Regions from separate parts of the Rhodoplanes azumiensis genome, predicted to be linked through region 2. Evidence: riboswitches for the same ligand, from Rfam matches in the RefSeq annotation. Region 2 holds a riboswitch; each other region holds the start of a gene.
What was found. Region 2 has a riboswitch for cobalamin ahead of ACFSOX_RS17775 (FecCD family ABC transporter permease). Riboswitches for the same ligand answer to the same signal wherever they lie in the genome.

Region 1 (4,091 bases), on a different contig from region 2:
GAACACCAGGCGGTTGTCGAGGATGTTCCACACGACGCCGACGCCCGCGGTGTTGCGCGCGACGAGCGGCACGTCGTTGCCGGCATAGACGCCCTCACGGAACACGGCGCGCGTATAGGCATAGCTGCCCTTGAGCCGCACCGTGTCGGAGACCCGCATGGTCGCCAGCGCCTCGGAGCCGTAGCGCCGGGTCGGATCGAGATTCACGTTGGTGGTGGTGAACGGCGAGTAGAAGATCTCGTCGTTCAGATACATGTCGTAGATGCTCCATTGCAGGGCCATCGGGCCGGCCGTCACCTTCACGCCCGCCTCCCAGTCGCGCGACGTCTGGGTCTTGAGCGCGAAGTTGCTCGGCGTACCCCAGGGCGCGCTGCCGATGCGCTCGTCGACATTCGGCACCCGGAAGCTCTGGGCGGTGCGGCCGAACAACGTGAGCTGCTGATTGAACCGGTGCTCGATGCCGATATGCCAGGCCCGGTTGGTCTGGGTGTCGTCGAGCGGGTTCGCCTGCACGACAGTCGGGAAGCCGAAGTAGAGATAGCCGGGCGCCGCCGCGTTCACGGCGTCGCGCGCCGACAGCGAGGTCCGCTGCACGCGGCCGCCGACCGACACGTCGGTGGTCGAGAACAGCGTGACCGTGTTCATCGTGTAGGCGGCGAGCGAGGTCTGGTCGAGGTCGTACTGATGCAGCGGTGCCGCGCCTTCCATCAGGGCGCGCGGCGACGAATAGTCGGTGTGATAGACGTCGACGCCGGTGAGCGACTTCAGCGGCAGGCCGAACACCGTCGTGTCGACCTTCAGGCGCGGCGTCACCGACGAGGTGACGAGCGAGGACTCGAAATAGGACGTGTCGTAGGCGGAACCGATCTGCCGCCGGCAGCCGGTGTCGAAGACCCCCGTGAAGGTGTCGAGGCAGGAGGGGAAATAGGCCGCCTGCTGCTTGCGGACGCGCACGCCGCCGTCGAGGATCAGCTCGGCTCCCGGCGTCATGTCATAGGTCATGCCCGTGGTCGCGGTCGCCTGCTGCTGGTTGGCGAAGTCCCACGGTGTGTTGGTGCCGCGGCGGTCGCCGGCGAGCTGATTGAGCCCGAGCGTCGGGTCGACGCGGCGCCCGGCCGGCAGGCCGAGCACCTGGTCGCTCGCCGTCGTGTTGAGATAGACGCTGCCCCAGTCGCGGGTGTAGCGGTAATCGGCGCCGGCGTTGGTCTGGTGATACCGGCCGTTGTCGCGATAGCCGTCGGAGCGCACCGCGTTGGCGTAGAGGGCGATCGCGTGCGGCCCGCTCGACGCGAAGGCGGTGCCGCGCCCCTCGACCTGGTCGAACGAGCCCCAGGCGACCTCGGCGCGGGCGCCGTTGGGCCGCCCCGTCGCCTTCTTGGTGACGATGTTGATGACGCCGCCGACGGCACCGTCGCCGTACAGCACGCCGCCGGAGTTGCCGCGCGTCACCTCGATGCGCTCGACCGCGTTGATCGGCACCGAGCCCCAGTCGAAGGTCTGCAGGTCGGGCAGGTCGACGCGGCGTCCGTCGATCAGGATCAGGGTGTTCTGGGCGCCCGTGGCGCCGAAGCCTCGGATGTCGACCGTGGCACGCGCCCCGTTGACGCCGCCGTACAGGTTCGAGACCTGGATGCCGGGCTCGCGTGCCAAGATGCCCGGGATCGTCTGCTCCGGCGAGCGCTCGATCTCCTCGGCCGTGATCACGGTCGTCGACGCGCCCGTGATTCCGAGCGCGCTGCCGGTGCCGCCGAGCCGGGTCGCGGTGACATAGAGGTCGGGGAGCGTCGTCTCGGGCGCCGTCGCCTGCTGGGCTCGCGCCGTGCCTGCGAGCAGCATCGCGGTGCCGCCGAGCAGAATCGCGAGGCCGGCGGCGCGGGCCGCCCTACCGCCGTTTGGATGGTCGTGGGTCATTCCTGTCGTCCTTCGCGAAGGGGTCATGCGGTTGGGGTTGCATGAGCCGACGCGAAAGACGCCCGTCCGGCCACCATGGCCGATCGGTGCCTGAACGCTTCACGAGACGAAGCGTCACGAGACGAACGCGCATCGCGGTCCCCGCGCCGGTCACGGTGTCACCGCTGCGAAAGACCGCTCCGTATGGGGCTTCCCGCCCACCGGTTGGGTGACTGTGCGGGCAGGTCTCCTGGCTCGCGGGTCGTCGCTGCATCCGGCCTTCCCGGTCTCCCAGTGGCCATCACGGATGCGGCTCGCCGCTCACAGTTGCGGGTCCAGCCACGGCTTCGCGATCCTCGCGGATGCGCGTTCCGTGTTCCCTCTTTCCTCCCGGCGGTCGCCCGCCGGGAACCAGCACGCGTGCACTTTCGGGCGCACGCCGCCCGAACGTCAATGGTGCATGACACGACCCGATCGCATTAGGCGCAGGAGTGTTGCACGCCGCCCACACCCGTTGGTCACTCCGGGCGCACCGACGGTGCAATCCCGGAAACCGACCACGATCTCGGTGCATGCCCCCGGATTCCGGGTTCGCGCGCTGAAGCGCGCCCTCGGAACGACCTGACGGCGCGCGGTGGACCGCGGCTCACTCCTCCTCGGCGTCCGTCCTGGTCTCCGCCAGGAGCCAGCCGAGATAGGTCTGATCGACGCTCTCGATCGGCAGCACCAGGATGGCCGGCGTCGCGTAGGAGTGGCGCGCCTTGACGGCCGCCCGCACCGCCTCGGCGCGCGACGCCCGGGTCTTGATCAGCATCACCACCTCCTCGCCGCGCGCGATCGCGCCCTCCCAGCGATAGAGCGAGACCATCCCGGGCAGGATGTTGACGCAGGCGGCGAGCCGCGCCTCGACCAGCGCGCGTCCGGTCTCCTCCGCCTCGACAAGCCCCGGAAAGGTCGTATAGACGAACACCACCCGTTCCATCGCCACTCCTTCGCGTCGGCGGCGGTGCGGCGCCGGTATCGCACGAACCGCCGAACGATCCGCCGCACGATCCGCCGCACGAGCCGCGCATGACCCATCTGCCCGCCGAGATCGAGCGGATCGCCTTCGTGGCGAGCCAGACGCCCGAGGCGACGGCCGCCCTGAATCGGCTCGTCCAGCGCTACGGCAATGTCGATCCGCACGAGGCCGACGTCATCGTCGCGCTCGGCGGCGACGGCCTGATGCTCAAGACCCTGCACGTCTTCATGAGCACCGGCAAGCCGATCTACGGGATGCATCGCGGCACCGTCGGCTTCCTGATGAACGAGTATCACGAGCACGGGCTGAAGGAGCGCCTGCACGACGCCGAGGCGACCGTGATCCACCCTCTCGTGATGCGCGCCCTCGACGTCGACGGCATCGGCCACGAGTACCGTGCCATCAACGAGGTGTCGCTGTTCCGCCAGACCTATCAGGCGGCCCGCCTCGACGTCATCGTCGACGGCAAGACGCGGCTGCGCGAGCTCACCGCCGACGGCATCATGGTGGCGACGCCGGCCGGCTCGACGGCCTACAATCTGTCGACCGGCGGCCCGATCATCCCGATCGGCTCGCCGCTCCTCGCGCTCACCCCGATCAGCCCGTTTCGGCCGCGGCGCTGGCGCGGCGCGCTGCTGCCCGACACCGCCGTGGTGACCATCGAGGTGCTCGAGGCGGACAAGCGCCCGGTCGCCGCCGTCGCCGACCACGACGAGGTGCGCTCGGTCAAGCACGTCGACATCCGGATGGACCACGCGGTCGAGATGCTGATGCTGTTCGACCCCGGCCACAATCTCGACGAGCGCATCTTGCGCGAGCAGTTCAGCCACTGAGGCGATGTGGCCGGTCGTTCCGCGGCGCACCACCCGGATCGGCGCGTCGCGCCGTCCGGGCGCGGGCTCCGGTGCGACTCCGGAATGACGCGCCCTGATCGTGACACGCGAGGCATCCGCCCGCCCGATTAACCTAAACCCTTCCTTAAAGCTTCGCGGGCAGGATCGAGCCTGATCTTTCGGGCATCGTGTCAGTCTCGCGTGAGCCATGGTCCGCATCGACTTCAACCGGCTGCGGTTTCTTCTGATCGACGACAACGCGCACATGCGTCGCATCCTGCGCACGCTGCTGCACGGGTTCGGATCGCGCGAGGTGTACGAGGCGGAGGACGGCGCCGCCGGGCTCG
Region 2 (4,091 bases):
CAGCAGCATCACACCGCCGACCATGGCACCACGACGGGCTGGTCGGCGGCGCCGCCGCGCCAGGCGGTGATGCGGAACACCTCGGCGAGCGGGTCTTCGCCGAGCGCCTCCTCGGGCGTGCCGTCGATCACCAGGCGGCCGGCGGCGAGCACCAGCACGCGATCGGCGAAGCGCGCCGCGAGGCCGAGATCGTGCGTCACGACGACGACGAGCGCGCCGGCGCGCGCCGTGCGTTGCAGGAGGCCAAGCACCTCGAGCTGATAATAGGGATCGAGCGAGGCGACCGGCTCGTCGGCCAGCACCACGGGCGCCTCGACGGCCAGCATGCGGGCGAGCGCGACGCGGCTCTTCTCGCCGCCGGACAATTCGGTGACGGGGCGGTCGGCGAGCGCATCGAGATCGGCGATCCGCATGGCGCGCGCCACCGCCTCGGCGTCGCCGCGCGACAGCCGCGCCGGATCGACGGCGCCGTGCGGATAACGTCCGAGCGCGACGACGTCGCGCACCGGCAGCGGCCAGTGCACCACATGCCCCTGCGGCAGATACGCGAATCGCTTCGCGCGTTCGCGCGGCGCCAACGACGTCACGGCCTCGCCGCCGACCGTCAGACCGCCGCGTGACGGCAGAAGGCCGGCGAGCGCGCGAAGCAGCGTCGTCTTGCCGGCGCCGTTGGGGCCGACCAGCGCGATCAGCTGTCCGCGCGAAGCCGTCAGAGAGACGCCCGCGATCACGTCGCGTCCGCCGACCGCGACGGTCAGCTCCTCGGCGGCCAGATAGGGGGCGGTCACGACACGCCTCCGCCGAGCGAACGGCGCTCCCGCACGATCAGCCACAGGAAGAACGGCACGCCGATCAGCGCAGTGAGCACGCCGACCCGCACGCTGGTGGTGGCCGGCAGCAGCCGCACCGCGATGTCGGCGGCGGTGAGCAGCGCGGCGCCGAGCAGCGCGCTCGGCACCAGCAGGCGGGCCGGATCCGGGCCGACCAGCGGGCGGGCGAGATGCGGCCCGACGAGGCCGATGAAGCCGATCGTGCCCGACACGGCGACCGAGCCGCCGACCCCGAGCGCGACGCCGAGAATCACGAGAAGCCGCGTGCGGGCGACGTCGACGCCGAGGCTCGCGGCCGTCTCCTCGCCGAGGCTCAGCACCCGGAACGCATGGCGCTGCGACAGCAGCAGCGCGCCGCCGGCGAGCACGAAGGGCAGCGCCAGCGCCACGTGTCGCTGGCTGCGATCCTCCAGCGAGCCGAGCAGCCAGAACGTGATCTCCAGCGCCGCGAACGGATTTTTCGCGAGATTCATGGTCAGCGCCGTGCCGGCCCCGGCCAGCGCCGAGAGCGCGAGCCCGGCGAGGATCAGCAGCAGCAGGCTCGCATTGCGGCCGGCGACGGCCAGCAGCACGAACACCGAGACGAAGGCGGCCGCGATGGCGGCGAGCGGCAGCGCGAAGGAGAGCACGTCGGCGAGCCCGGTGGCGATCACCAGCACGGCCCCGAAAGCCGCCGCCTGGGGCGCGCCGAACAGCTCCGGCGCGGCGAGCGGGTTGCGCAGCAGTCCCTGCAGGGCGGCGCCGGCGAGACCCAGCACGGCGCCGACCGCGACGCCGAGGATCGCCCGCGGCAGCCGGATCTCCTGGACGATGATGCGGCTCTCCTCGCTGCCGCCGCCGAACAACGCGGTCGCGACCTCGGCGGGCGACAGCCGCACCGAGCCGAGGCCGAGCGACAGCAGCACCAGCACGACGACGAGCGCGAAAAGCGCGAGGATCACCGACGCACGGCGGCGCGATGCGTCGCGTGCCGAATCATCGCCTGCCGAATCGTCGCGTGCCGAATTGTCTCGTGCAATGTCGCGGGCGCGGTCCCGCTCCGCGAGCGGGTCGGCGACGGCGGTGCGGGCCGCGTCGGACAGCTTCAAGGGAAATCCTCCGTCGACCCACCGTCGACCGAACGTGCCTGTCGCCGGCCGGTCTCCTGGCTCGCGGATCGGATTTCGTCCGCCTTCCCGGCCGCTGCGGCCAGTGGCGTTCGGACGAGGAGCTCCGCTCACAGTTGCGGGGGCAGCCGCGGTTTCGGACACTCTCGGATCGGAGGGCGTCCTTACCGTGTTCCCGTTTCACCTCCGGGTGGAGGCACCGACGACATCGGCGTTAAACCACGGCGGGCATTCGGGCACAAGGACGGGGAGCCGCGTGGTTCGTTCCCTCTCCCCGCAGGCGGGGAGAGGGTGGCTCGCCGCGCAGCGGCGAGTCGGGTGAGGGGGCGCCTCCGCAAAGCAGAGACTCGCGTGAGCCCGGACTCGCGGCGACGCCCCCTCACCCGACATCTGCGCCACAGGCGCAGATGTCGACCTCTCCCCGCGCGCGGGGAGAGGTGAGACAGGGCCTCCCGTGACCTTCGCCGAAGACCGGTGTATGCCGCGCCCGCAATGACCGCCGCGGCTGCGCGGCCCCGGATGCCGCGATGCTCGACGTTCACGACCGCCTCCTCGTTCTCGTTGTCGCCGCCGTGCTGGAGGCGTGGGTCGCCTATCCGGCTGTCGTGTTCAAGGCGATCGGCCATCCGGTGTCGTGGATCGGCGCGCTGATCGCGCGGCTCGACCAGACGCTCAACCGGCCGGCCTGGCCCGACGCGGTGCGGCGCGGGGCCGGCGTTCTCACGGTCCTGGTTCTGCTCGCCGTCACGATCACGGCCGGCGCCGGGCTCGGCGGGCTCGCCGCGGCGACCCGGCCGGTCGGCCTGGTGATCGCCGTGATCGCGGTCGCGGTGCTGATCGCCGCCGGCAGTCTCGACCGTCACGTGCGGGCGGTCGCCGACGCCCTCGACTCCGAAGGTCTCTCGGGCGGCCGCCGCGAGGTCGCAAAAATCGTCGGGCGCGATCCGGCGACGCTCGACGAGGCCGCGGTATGTCGCGCCGCCATCGAGAGCCTGGCGGAGAACGCTTCCGACGGCGTGACGGCGCCGGCCTTCTGGTTCCTGGCCGCCGGACTGCCCGGCATGCTGGCCTACAAGGCGATCAACACGGCCGACTCGATGATCGGCCACAAGACCGCACGGCACCGCGCCTTCGGCTGGGCGGCGGCGCGGCTCGACGATCTCGTCAACCTGCCGGCCTCGCGCCTGACCGGGCTGATGCTGGTCGGGGCCGCATTCGTCGTGCCGGGCGCCTCCTGGCGCAGGGCGTGGACCGCGCTGCGCCGCGACGCCGGCCGGCACACCTCGCCGAACGCCGGCTGGCCCGAGGCGGCGATGGCGGGCGCGCTCGGCCTGCGGCTCGCCGGCCCGCGCGTCTACGGCGGCGCGCGCGTGGAGGCTGCCTGGATGGGCGACGGCCGCGCCGAGGCGACGCCGGCCGACATCCGCCGCGCCCTCGTGCTGTTCCGGGTGGCTTTCGGCGGGACCGCGGCGCTGCTCGGCGCCGTCGCGCTCGCGCTGGCGATCTGATCACGTCGCCGGCGGACCGTTGGACTCGTCACGCCGGCACGTAGCGGCGCCAGTTGTCGGCCCGCAGCGGCATCTCGGCGAACGTCTTGCGGCTGTCGGCGGAACGCCCGATCAGATCACGCGCACTCACGTCCTTGCGGTCCAGATATGCGGCGAATTCGGCGAGCGATTCGGAAAGAACCTCGAAGCCGCGCAGCATCACGGCGGACGACATCGCCACGGCGCTGGCGCCGGCCAGCATCATGCGCGCGATGTCGAGCCCGCTCTGCGCCCCGTTGGTGCCGATCAGCGGCGCCTGCGGTCCGAGCTTCGCGCGGGAGAGCGCCAGCCACTGGCAGGTGAGCGGCAGGTTCCAGTGCCCGCCGACGCCAAGCGTGGTGCCGAGCATCGGCTCGAACGTCTCGACGTCCGGAATCAGGCCGAGCGACCGGCCGGCCATCACCACGGCCTCGCCGCCGGCCGCGAGGGCGGCCGCCGCGAGCTCCGGGACGCGCTCGCTCTGGCCCGTGATCTTGATCCACAGCGGGATCGTCACGGCGGCCCGCACGGCCGTGACGATCGTGGTGATGCGGGCCGGATCGAGCTCGGTCGCGACTGCGCCGGGCGCCTGGCTCGCATAGGGCGTGCCGATGTTCAGCTCGAGCACC
Region 3 (4,091 bases), on a different contig from region 2:
GAGCTGATCCTCGTTGCAGAAGATGTGCGCGTCGTCCTGGGTGAAGCCGCGCACCCGCATCAGCCCGTGCATGGCGCCGGACGGCTCGTAGCGGTGCACCACGCCGAACTCGGCGAGGCGGATCGGCAGATCGCGATAGCTCTTCAGCCCGTGCTTGAAGATCTGCACGTGGCCGGGGCAGTTCATCGGCTTGATGGCGAACCAGCGCTTGTCCTCGGCCTCGTCGCCGGCCGACTGCGCCGCGAACATGTTTTCGCGGTACCACTCCCAGTGCCCGGAGGTCTCCCACAGAACCTTGTCGAGCATCTGCGGGGCGTTGACCTCGTCGTACTCGGCCGCGAGGCGGCGGCGCATGTAGGCGATCACCGACTGGAACATCGACCAGCCCTTGGCGTGCCAGAACACGACGCCGGGGCCTTCCTCCTGGAAGTGGAAGAGATCGAGCTCGCGCCCGAGCTTTCGGTGGTCGCGCTTCTCCGCCTCCTCGATCTGCTTGAGATAGGCGTCGAGATCCTCCTGCTTGGCCCAGGCGGTGCCGTAGATCCGGGTCAGCATCGGATTGTTACTGTCGCCGCGCCAATAGGCGCCCGCGACCTTCATCAGCTTGAAGGCGGTGCCGATCTTGCCGGTCGAGGTCATGTGCGGGCCGCGGCACAGGTCGAACCAGTCGCCCTGCTTGTAGATCTTGATGGTCTGATCCTCGGGGATCGCGTCCACCAGCTCGACCTTGAAACTTTCGCCCTTGTCCCGAAAGACCTGCCTGGCCTCGTCGCGCGACCACACCTCCTTGGTGAAGGGTTTGTCGCGCGCGATGATCTCCTTCATCGTCTTCTCGATCGCGGCGAAGTCGTCCGGGGTGAACGGCTCGTTGCGGAAGAAGTCGTAGTAGAAGCCGTTCTGGATCACCGGGCCGATGGTGACCTGGGTGCCGGGCCACAGCGTCTGCACGGCCTCGGCCATCACATGGGCGGCGTCGTGGCGGATCAACTCGAGGGCGCGCGGATCGTCGCGCGACACGAACTCGATCGCGGCGTCCTGCTCGATCGGGTCGGCGAGATCGACGAGCACGCCGTCGAGCGCCATCGCGACGGTGCGCTTGGCGAGGGAGGGCGAGATGCCCTTGGCGATGTCGAGACCGGTGGTGCCGTTCGGAAACTCCCGACGCGCGCCGTCGGGAAAGGTCAGGGCGACCATTCGCAAACTCCTGTTGCTCACTCGCTGCCTACGAACGCAGGTAAGCGGATTCTGTCGATGCGCGAGGGATATAGCAGGGCGGGGGCGAAGCGCAAGGCCGGCCGGGCCGTGATCGGCCCGCGGGGCGATCGCGGCGCGCCGATCGTGGCGCGCCCTGGATTTCGCGCACGGCGCCGCGACGACATCGTCATCGCGCCGGCGACATCGCCACCGTCGTGAAGGTCCGCACCCGATTCCGGGATGGCCCGCCCTTGCACGCCACTCCGCTTCGTGCTCATTTGAAACGGTCTTCGGTGCCTCTCGTCGAGAGGTGAAACGGGAACGCGGTCCGGCGAGCGCTCGTTCGACGAGCTCTCGCCAATGCCGCGGCTGCCCCCGCAACTGTGGACGGATCGTCGCCGATCGTGAGCCACTGGGACGCCATCAGGGCAAGTCCCGGGAAGGTGATCGGGGACCATGATCCGTGAGCCAGGAGACCGGCCGGAGACGCTGGTCCATTCCGTTCGACGGTGGGTCGAAAGGGGAGCGCTCATGATCACCCGACTCTGATTCCGTTTTCACGTGATCGGTCCGCGTGACGGTCGGCGGTGCGAGGCCCGTGCCGCCGTGACCGGCATTCGAACCCGTCCTCGTCCACATCCGCGGCGCGACGTGTCGGCGGGCGATGCCGCTCGCCGGCGGGCCGCCTGCGCGTTCAGACGGTGGCGACGCCGTCGCCGCCGCGCTCGCACACGCCGGGGCCTCGCATGCAGCCGAAGGACACGACCACCAACGAAGCCTTCAAGGGCTTCACCAACACGGCCTGTCCGTTCCTGCCCTGCCATTCCGGCGTGCGCGGGCAGTTCAACTGCCTGTTCTGCTACTGCCCCTTGATCGCTTACCGTTGCCCCGGTCCTTACAAGGTCTTCACCGACCGCAACGGGACGCGGCGCAAGGACTGCTCGGATTGCACGCTGCCGCACAACGGCACCCGCGGCGCCTGGAATTTCATCCAGAAGTGGCTCGAGCGGCCGGTGATCTGGGACGGGCAGGAGCAGACTCGGCCTTACCGGCAGAAGCCCGTTCGGACCAAATCATGACCATCGACGTCGACGCCCAGATCGCGGGCCTCGTCTCCCGCATCGCCTTCACGCCCGCCGCGCAGCGGCTGCGGCGCCGCGCCCGCGCGCTGATGATCCAGGGCACCGCCTCGGATGTCGGCAAGAGCATGGTGGTGGCCGGCCTCTGCCGCGCCTTCACGCGCCGCGGCCTCGTGGTGCGTCCGTTCAAGGCGCAGAACATGAGCAACAACGCCGCCGTGGCGGCCGACAGCGATCTTCCCCCGGGACCGGACGGCGAGATCGTGTTCGGCGAGATCGGCCGGGCGCAGCATCTGCAGGCCCGCGCCTGCAAGGCCGCGCCGTCGATCCACATGAACCCGGTGCTGCTCAAGCCGCAGACCGACATCGGCTCGCAGGTGGTGTTGCGCGGGCGCGTGCTCGGCAACTGCCCGGCCCGCATCTATCACCGCATGCGCCACGGCATGATGCCGGCCATTCTCGACAGCCTCGACCGGCTGCGCGCCGAGGCCGATCTGGTGCTGGTCGAGGGCGCCGGCTCGGGCGCCGAGATCTATCTGCGCCGCTCCGACATCACCAACATGCATCTCGCCGAGCAGGCCGACCTGCCGGTCGTGATTCTCTCCGACATCGACCGCGGCGGCACCATGGCGGCGATCGTCGGCAGCCATGCGCTGCTCGATCCGGCCGACCGCGCCCGCGTGGTCGGCTACGTCGTCAACAAGTTCCGCGGCGACTTCTCGCTGTTCGAGCCCGGCGTGAAGACCATCACGGAACAGACCGGCTGGCCGTTCCTCGGCGTGCTGCGCTGGTTCCCGACTGCCGACCGGCTGCCCGCCGAGGACTCGCTCGCGCTGGAGCGGCCGGCCGAGACGCTTGGGCGTGGCCTCAATGTCGCGGTGCCGCGGCTCTCGCGTATCGCCAATTTCGACGACCTCGATCCGCTCGCGGCCGAGCCGGGCGTCGCGCTGCGCTTCGTCCAGCCCGGCAACCCGATCCCGGCCGACACGGACGTGATCATTCTGCCCGGCTCGAAGGCGACCCGGAGCGATCTCGACGTGTTGCGCCGGGAGGGCTGGGACATCGACATTCTCGCCCATGCGCGCCGCGGCGGCCGGGTGCTCGGGCTGTGCGCCGGGTTCCAGATGCTCGGCCGCGTGGTGCGCGATCCGCAGGGCAACGAGGGTGCGTCGGGCGAGACCCGCGGCCTCGGCCTCCTCGACGTCGAGACCGAGATCGGCGGCGACAAGCGACTCGTCGACGTCGACGCGGTGGATCGCTTCAGCGGCTGTCGCGTCACCGGCTACGAGATGCACATGGGCCGCACCACGGGGCCGGGTCTGTCACGACCGTGGCTGATGTTGGACGACGGGGCGGGGCACATCCGGCCGGAGGGTGCGATGTCGGCCGACGGCCGCATCGCCGGTGCCTATGTGCACGGCCTGTTCGGGGCCGATGCGTTCCGCAGCCACTGGCTCCGGTCCGTCGGGGCGCAGGCTTCCGGCCTCGACTTCGTGCAGCGCACCGAGGCCGCGATCGAGGCGCTCGCCGATCATTGCGAGGAAAATCTCGATCTCGATGCGCTCCTCGCGCTCGCCCGGTGACGGTGGCCGCCGTCGGGCCGTGCCGCGACCGCTCGCCGGCCCGACGGCGAAGGCCATGCTCCCGTCCTCGCGGGACGCCCCCTCCTCGCGCGGCGTCATTTCCTCGGACCGCCGTTCCGAAGGAACGGCATTTTCGCGTGCAACGGCGTTCTCCGTCACAAGAATTCGCGCCGCACGAAAATGATTTGTTCGGTCGCTCTGCTCGTCGGCCGAGGCAGTTTGCTGGAGCGAATCG
Region 4 (4,091 bases), on a different contig from region 2:
GCGGCGGTGCGTTCTATCGGGTCGTGCCGTGGGGCGTGATGACGACGGCCGCCGGCCTGTCGTTCCTGTGGGCCGTGACCGCCATGGCGGCGTCGACGATGGCGTTCTGGCGGGCGATCGCGCCGCCCGCGTCGCGCCGGGTCGTTCGGCGGGCGCTGTGGCCGGCGGTGGTCGACATCGTGACGCTGCGCAATCTCGGCGGCGGCGGCGCCGGCTGCAACGACGTCGACGGCCGTTTTTCGCGCGAACGGCGCATCGCCCATCATGTCATGGTCACGGGCTTCGCCCTGACCATTCTCTCCACCGTGTCGGCGGCGCTCTGGCATCACGTCGCCGATGCGCCGGCCCCCTACCCGTTTTTGAGCCTGCCGGTGCTCGCCGGCACGATCGGCGGCGTCGCGATGCTGATCGGCATCGGCGGGCTCGTGTCGGTCGAGCGGCGCGCCGACACGGCGGCGACCGAGCCGGGCGAGACGCGGCTGAACCTGATCTTCCTGGGGCTGCTCGGGCTCGTCGCGGCGAGCGGCCTCGCCGTGCTGGGGCTGCGCGAGACCATGCTGATGGGCGTGACGCTGACGCTCCATCTCGGCCTGGTCACCGGCTTCTTCCTGGTGCTGCCGGCGAGCAAGATGATGCACGCGCCCTTCCGCGCGGCGGCGCTGCTGCGCGCCGCCATCGACCGCGTCGCCTCACCGCCCCGGCGCAGCGGCGGCGAGTGAGCGGCACGCCGCGGCGAGCCGCGCGAAGGCGGGCTCGTCGGCCGGCAGACCGAAGCGATAGCGGTTCGGCGTGTGCGGGAACCCGCGCACCAGAATGCCGGCATGCGCGAGGGCGTCCACGAGATCGCGGCCCGGCGGGCCTTCGGCGAGAACGAACAGGTCGGTGCCGCCGAGGATGCGCAAGCCGCCGCCCGAGAGAATTCCCTCGAGCCGGGTGCGGTCGGCGGCGAGACGTTCGCGCATCGTCGTCGTCCAGGCCGTGTCGAGGAGCGCGGAGGCCGCGATCGCGCAGGCCGGTCCCGACACGGGCCAGTCGCCGAGCCGCCGCCGCCACGGCATCGCGGCCCGCTCCGCCACCGCGACGAAACCGACGCGCAGGCCGGCGAGTCCGAAAAACTTGCCGAGCGAGCGCAGCACCACGACGCCGTCCGGCAGCCGGTCGGCGGCGAGCAGCGACAGCTCGGGCGCGACGTCGGCGAAAGCCTCGTCGACGATCAGCTTGCGCCCCGCCCCCGTCCACGCCTCGGCGAAGGCGAGGAGGTCCGCGCGCGGCACGGCCGCGCCGTCCGGATTGTTGGGGTTGACCAGCACGACGACGTCGAGGTCACGAGCCGCCGGATCCGGCAGGGCCGGCAGCGGCCGCACCGTGGCTCCGGTCTCCTCCCAGGCGGCGGCGTGCGACGAGTAGGTGCGGCCGACGACGCCGACCCTGAGGCGCGGTCCGAGAACGACCGGCAGCAGCCGGATGGCGAGCTCGCTGCCCGGCACCGGCAGCAGCGCCGTGCCGGTCGGTCGCCCATAGGCCGCCGCGGCGGCATCGGTCAGCCGGTCGATGTCGCGGCCGAGCGGCAGCCGGCGATACGTCTCGGGGTCGACCGCCGGCACCGGATAGGCGTGCGGATTGATGCCGGTCGACAGGTCGATCCACGGGGTCGGTGCCTCCGGATAGAGTCGCTCGGCCTCGTCGACACGCCCGCCGTGCCCGCGCAGGATCGCCTCGTTCCTCGGCTGCATCGGTCCGCCCAATCGGTCGCCTCAGATCGATCTGCCCGTTTCGGCCGCGGACTTCGGTCCGGCGACGGCCGTCGCGGCCGGCGAGGCTTAGCCCGGCGCCCGGCGCGGTGCAATCGGCTGACCGCGTCGCCGCCGATACGGGCGAAACCGGACGGCCGGATGCTTGCGCCGGAACCCGCCGTGCGCCTAATGTCGCCGCGATGGTTCCTCGCGCCGTCGGTCCGGCGCGGGGTGAAAAGGGAATGCGGTGCGGCGCCCGCGGGCGCTCAGGCCGCAACTGCCCCCGCAACTGTAGGCGGTGAGGCTCTCGCGCGGGTTCGTCACTGGCCGCAGTCTCCCCCTCCGATCGGGACTGCGCGACGGCCGGGAAGACGGCGCTGGAGCCGGCGAGCCGCGAGTCAGGAGACCTGCCATCGAGGTGGCGTGCGCGAATGGTTCCGGGCGGGGTGTTCCGGGGCCTGACGAGGCGCACGCGCAGCCGTCGGGAGGGTTTTCGCGTGCACATCATGGAAGGCTATCTGCCGGTCGGCCACGCGGCCGGTTGGTTCGCGGTGTCCGCACCGTTCGTGATCGCCGGGGCGGTCCGGATGCGGCGCATCCTGCGGGACGAGCCGCAGACCAAGATGATGCTCGCGGCGGCCGGCGCCTTCACGTTTGTGATGTCGGCCCTGAAGATCCCGAGCGTCACCGGCTCGTGCTCGCACCCGACCGGCACCGGGCTCGGCGCCATCCTGTTCGGCCCCGCCGTGATGGCCGTGCTCGGGACCATCGTCCTCGTGTTCCAGGCACTGCTGCTCGCCCATGGTGGCCTGACGACGCTCGGCGCCAACGTGTTCTCGATGGCGATCGTCGGGCCGTGGGTGAGCTGGTCGGTGTGGCGGCTGGCGCGCAGGCTCGGCCTGGGGGCCAGCGTCGCGGTGTTCTGTGCCGCCATGCTGGGGGACTTGTCGACCTATCTCACGACCTCGGTGCAGCTCGCGATCGCCTATCCGGACGCGAGCTCGGGCGTGCTCGGTGCCGTCGCGAAATTCGGCGGCATCTTCGCCGTCACCCAGATCCCGCTGGCGATCGCCGAGGGCCTCTTGACCGTGGTGGTGATCAACGCGCTCGAGGCCTCGCCGGGCCTGCTCGCCGAGATGCGGGGCGAGATGCGCGCTGGCTCGCGCGAAGGCGCGCACGGGCTCGCCGGAGGGACCGAGCGATGATCTCCAAGCGATCCTCGTGGCTGCTGATCGCGCTCGCGGCCGCCATCGTCGCCGCCCCCCTCCTCCTGCCGGGCATCGAGGGCGAGTTCAAGGGCACCGACGATCAGGCGGCGAGCGCCATCGCCGAGGCGCGCCCCGGCTACGAGCCGTGGTTCAAGCCGCTGTGGACGCCGCCCAACGGCGAGATCCAGAGCCTTCTGTTCGCCTTGCAGGCGGCGCTCGGTGCCGGCGTGCTCGGTTACGTGATCGGCCGAAGGCACGGCCGATCGTCCGCATCCGACAATGTCTCCCGTCGATAGGGCGGCCCACCTCAACCGCTGGCGGTCGCGCTCGCTCGCCGAGAAATCCGTCCTGGCCTTCGGTATGATGGCGTTCGCCCTCGTCTTCCCGCCGTTCCCGGTCGCTCCGGTGGTCGCCGTCGTGATGACGGCGGCGACGCTCCTCGGCGCGCGGGTGTCGCCGCGAACCTGGCTCGCCTGCGTGGCGGCGCCCGTCGGCTTCCTGCTGGTCGGATCGCTGTCGCTCGCCCTGCAGGTCGGCGACGGCGGCATCGGCCTCGCGCCGGACGGCCTGGCGACCGCGGCCGGAACGACGGCGCGCGCGCTGGCCTGTGTGACGGCGCTTCTGTTCCTCGCCCTGACGACGCCGGCGACCGATCTGGTCGCCGGGGCGCGCCGTCTCGGCCTGCCCGGCGAGATCGCGGAGATCGCCCTGCTGACGTATCGGTTTCTGTTTCTTTTCGGCGCGACTGCGCTGGCCATGGACGCGGCCCAGGCGGCGCGTCTCGGTCACGCCGGCGCCGGCCGCCGGCTGCGCTCGCTCGGCCTGCTGATCGCCAATCTGCTGCCGCGATCGCTTTATCGGGCGCGGCGCCTGGAGGTCGGCCTCGCGGCGCGCGGCTGGACCGGCGAGATGCGCGTGCTGTCGCGTCGGACTCCGGTCTCCCGGCCGGTGCTCGCGCTGATCGTCGCGATCGAGGCCGGGGTCGCCGGGCTGGGGTTGTGGGCGCGGTGACCCTGCTCGAAACGCAAGGCCTGACCTACGCCTATCAGGACGGCGGCCCGGCCTTGTCGGACCTCGATCTCGTCGTGCGGCGCGGGCGACGCCTCGCCATTCTCGGCCCCAACGGCGCCGGCAAGACGACGCTGCTCCT

Region 1: linked by a shared signal. The riboswitch ahead of ACFSOX_RS11960 (TonB-dependent receptor) and the one ahead of ACFSOX_RS17775 (FecCD family ABC transporter permease) in region 2 are both predicted to bind cobalamin.
Region 3: linked by a shared signal. The riboswitch ahead of ACFSOX_RS03110 (cysteine-rich small domain-containing protein) and the one ahead of ACFSOX_RS17775 (FecCD family ABC transporter permease) in region 2 are both predicted to bind cobalamin.
Region 4: linked by a shared signal. The riboswitch ahead of ACFSOX_RS00650 (energy-coupling factor ABC transporter permease) and the one ahead of ACFSOX_RS17775 (FecCD family ABC transporter permease) in region 2 are both predicted to bind cobalamin.

The regions. Positions count from the first base shown of each region.
Region 1 is NZ_JBHUIW010000012.1:66,378-70,468, forward strand. Features, by position in the region: gene ACFSOX_RS11960 (TonB-dependent receptor) at 1-1,911, opposite strand, end outside; cobalamin riboswitch at 2,114-2,321, opposite strand; gene cutA (divalent-cation tolerance protein CutA) at 2,537-2,872, opposite strand; gene ACFSOX_RS11970 (NAD kinase) at 2,962-3,744, shown strand; gene ACFSOX_RS11975 (response regulator) at 3,953-4,091, shown strand, end outside.
Region 2 is NZ_JBHUIW010000022.1:85,612-89,702, forward strand. Features, by position in the region: gene ACFSOX_RS17770 (ABC transporter ATP-binding protein) at 9-788, opposite strand; gene ACFSOX_RS17775 (FecCD family ABC transporter permease) at 785-1,771, opposite strand; cobalamin riboswitch at 1,948-2,155, opposite strand; gene cbiB (adenosylcobinamide-phosphate synthase CbiB) at 2,464-3,444, shown strand; gene ACFSOX_RS17785 (beta/alpha barrel domain-containing protein) at 3,473-4,091, opposite strand, start outside.
Region 3 is NZ_JBHUIW010000002.1:283,217-287,307, forward strand. Features, by position in the region: gene thrS (threonine--tRNA ligase) at 1-1,194, opposite strand, end outside; cobalamin riboswitch at 1,469-1,693, shown strand; gene ACFSOX_RS03110 (cysteine-rich small domain-containing protein) at 1,941-2,273, shown strand; gene ACFSOX_RS03115 (cobyric acid synthase) at 2,270-3,856, shown strand.
Region 4 is NZ_JBHUIW010000001.1:140,534-144,624, reverse strand. Features, by position in the region: gene tcuB (tricarballylate utilization 4Fe-4S protein TcuB) at 1-719, shown strand, start outside; gene ACFSOX_RS00655 (threonine-phosphate decarboxylase) at 690-1,733, opposite strand; cobalamin riboswitch at 1,918-2,162, shown strand; gene ACFSOX_RS00650 (energy-coupling factor ABC transporter permease) at 2,240-2,938, shown strand; gene ACFSOX_RS00645 (energy-coupling factor ABC transporter substrate-binding protein) at 2,935-3,237, shown strand; gene cbiQ (cobalt ECF transporter T component CbiQ) at 3,221-3,952, shown strand; gene ACFSOX_RS00635 (energy-coupling factor ABC transporter ATP-binding protein) at 3,949-4,091, shown strand, end outside.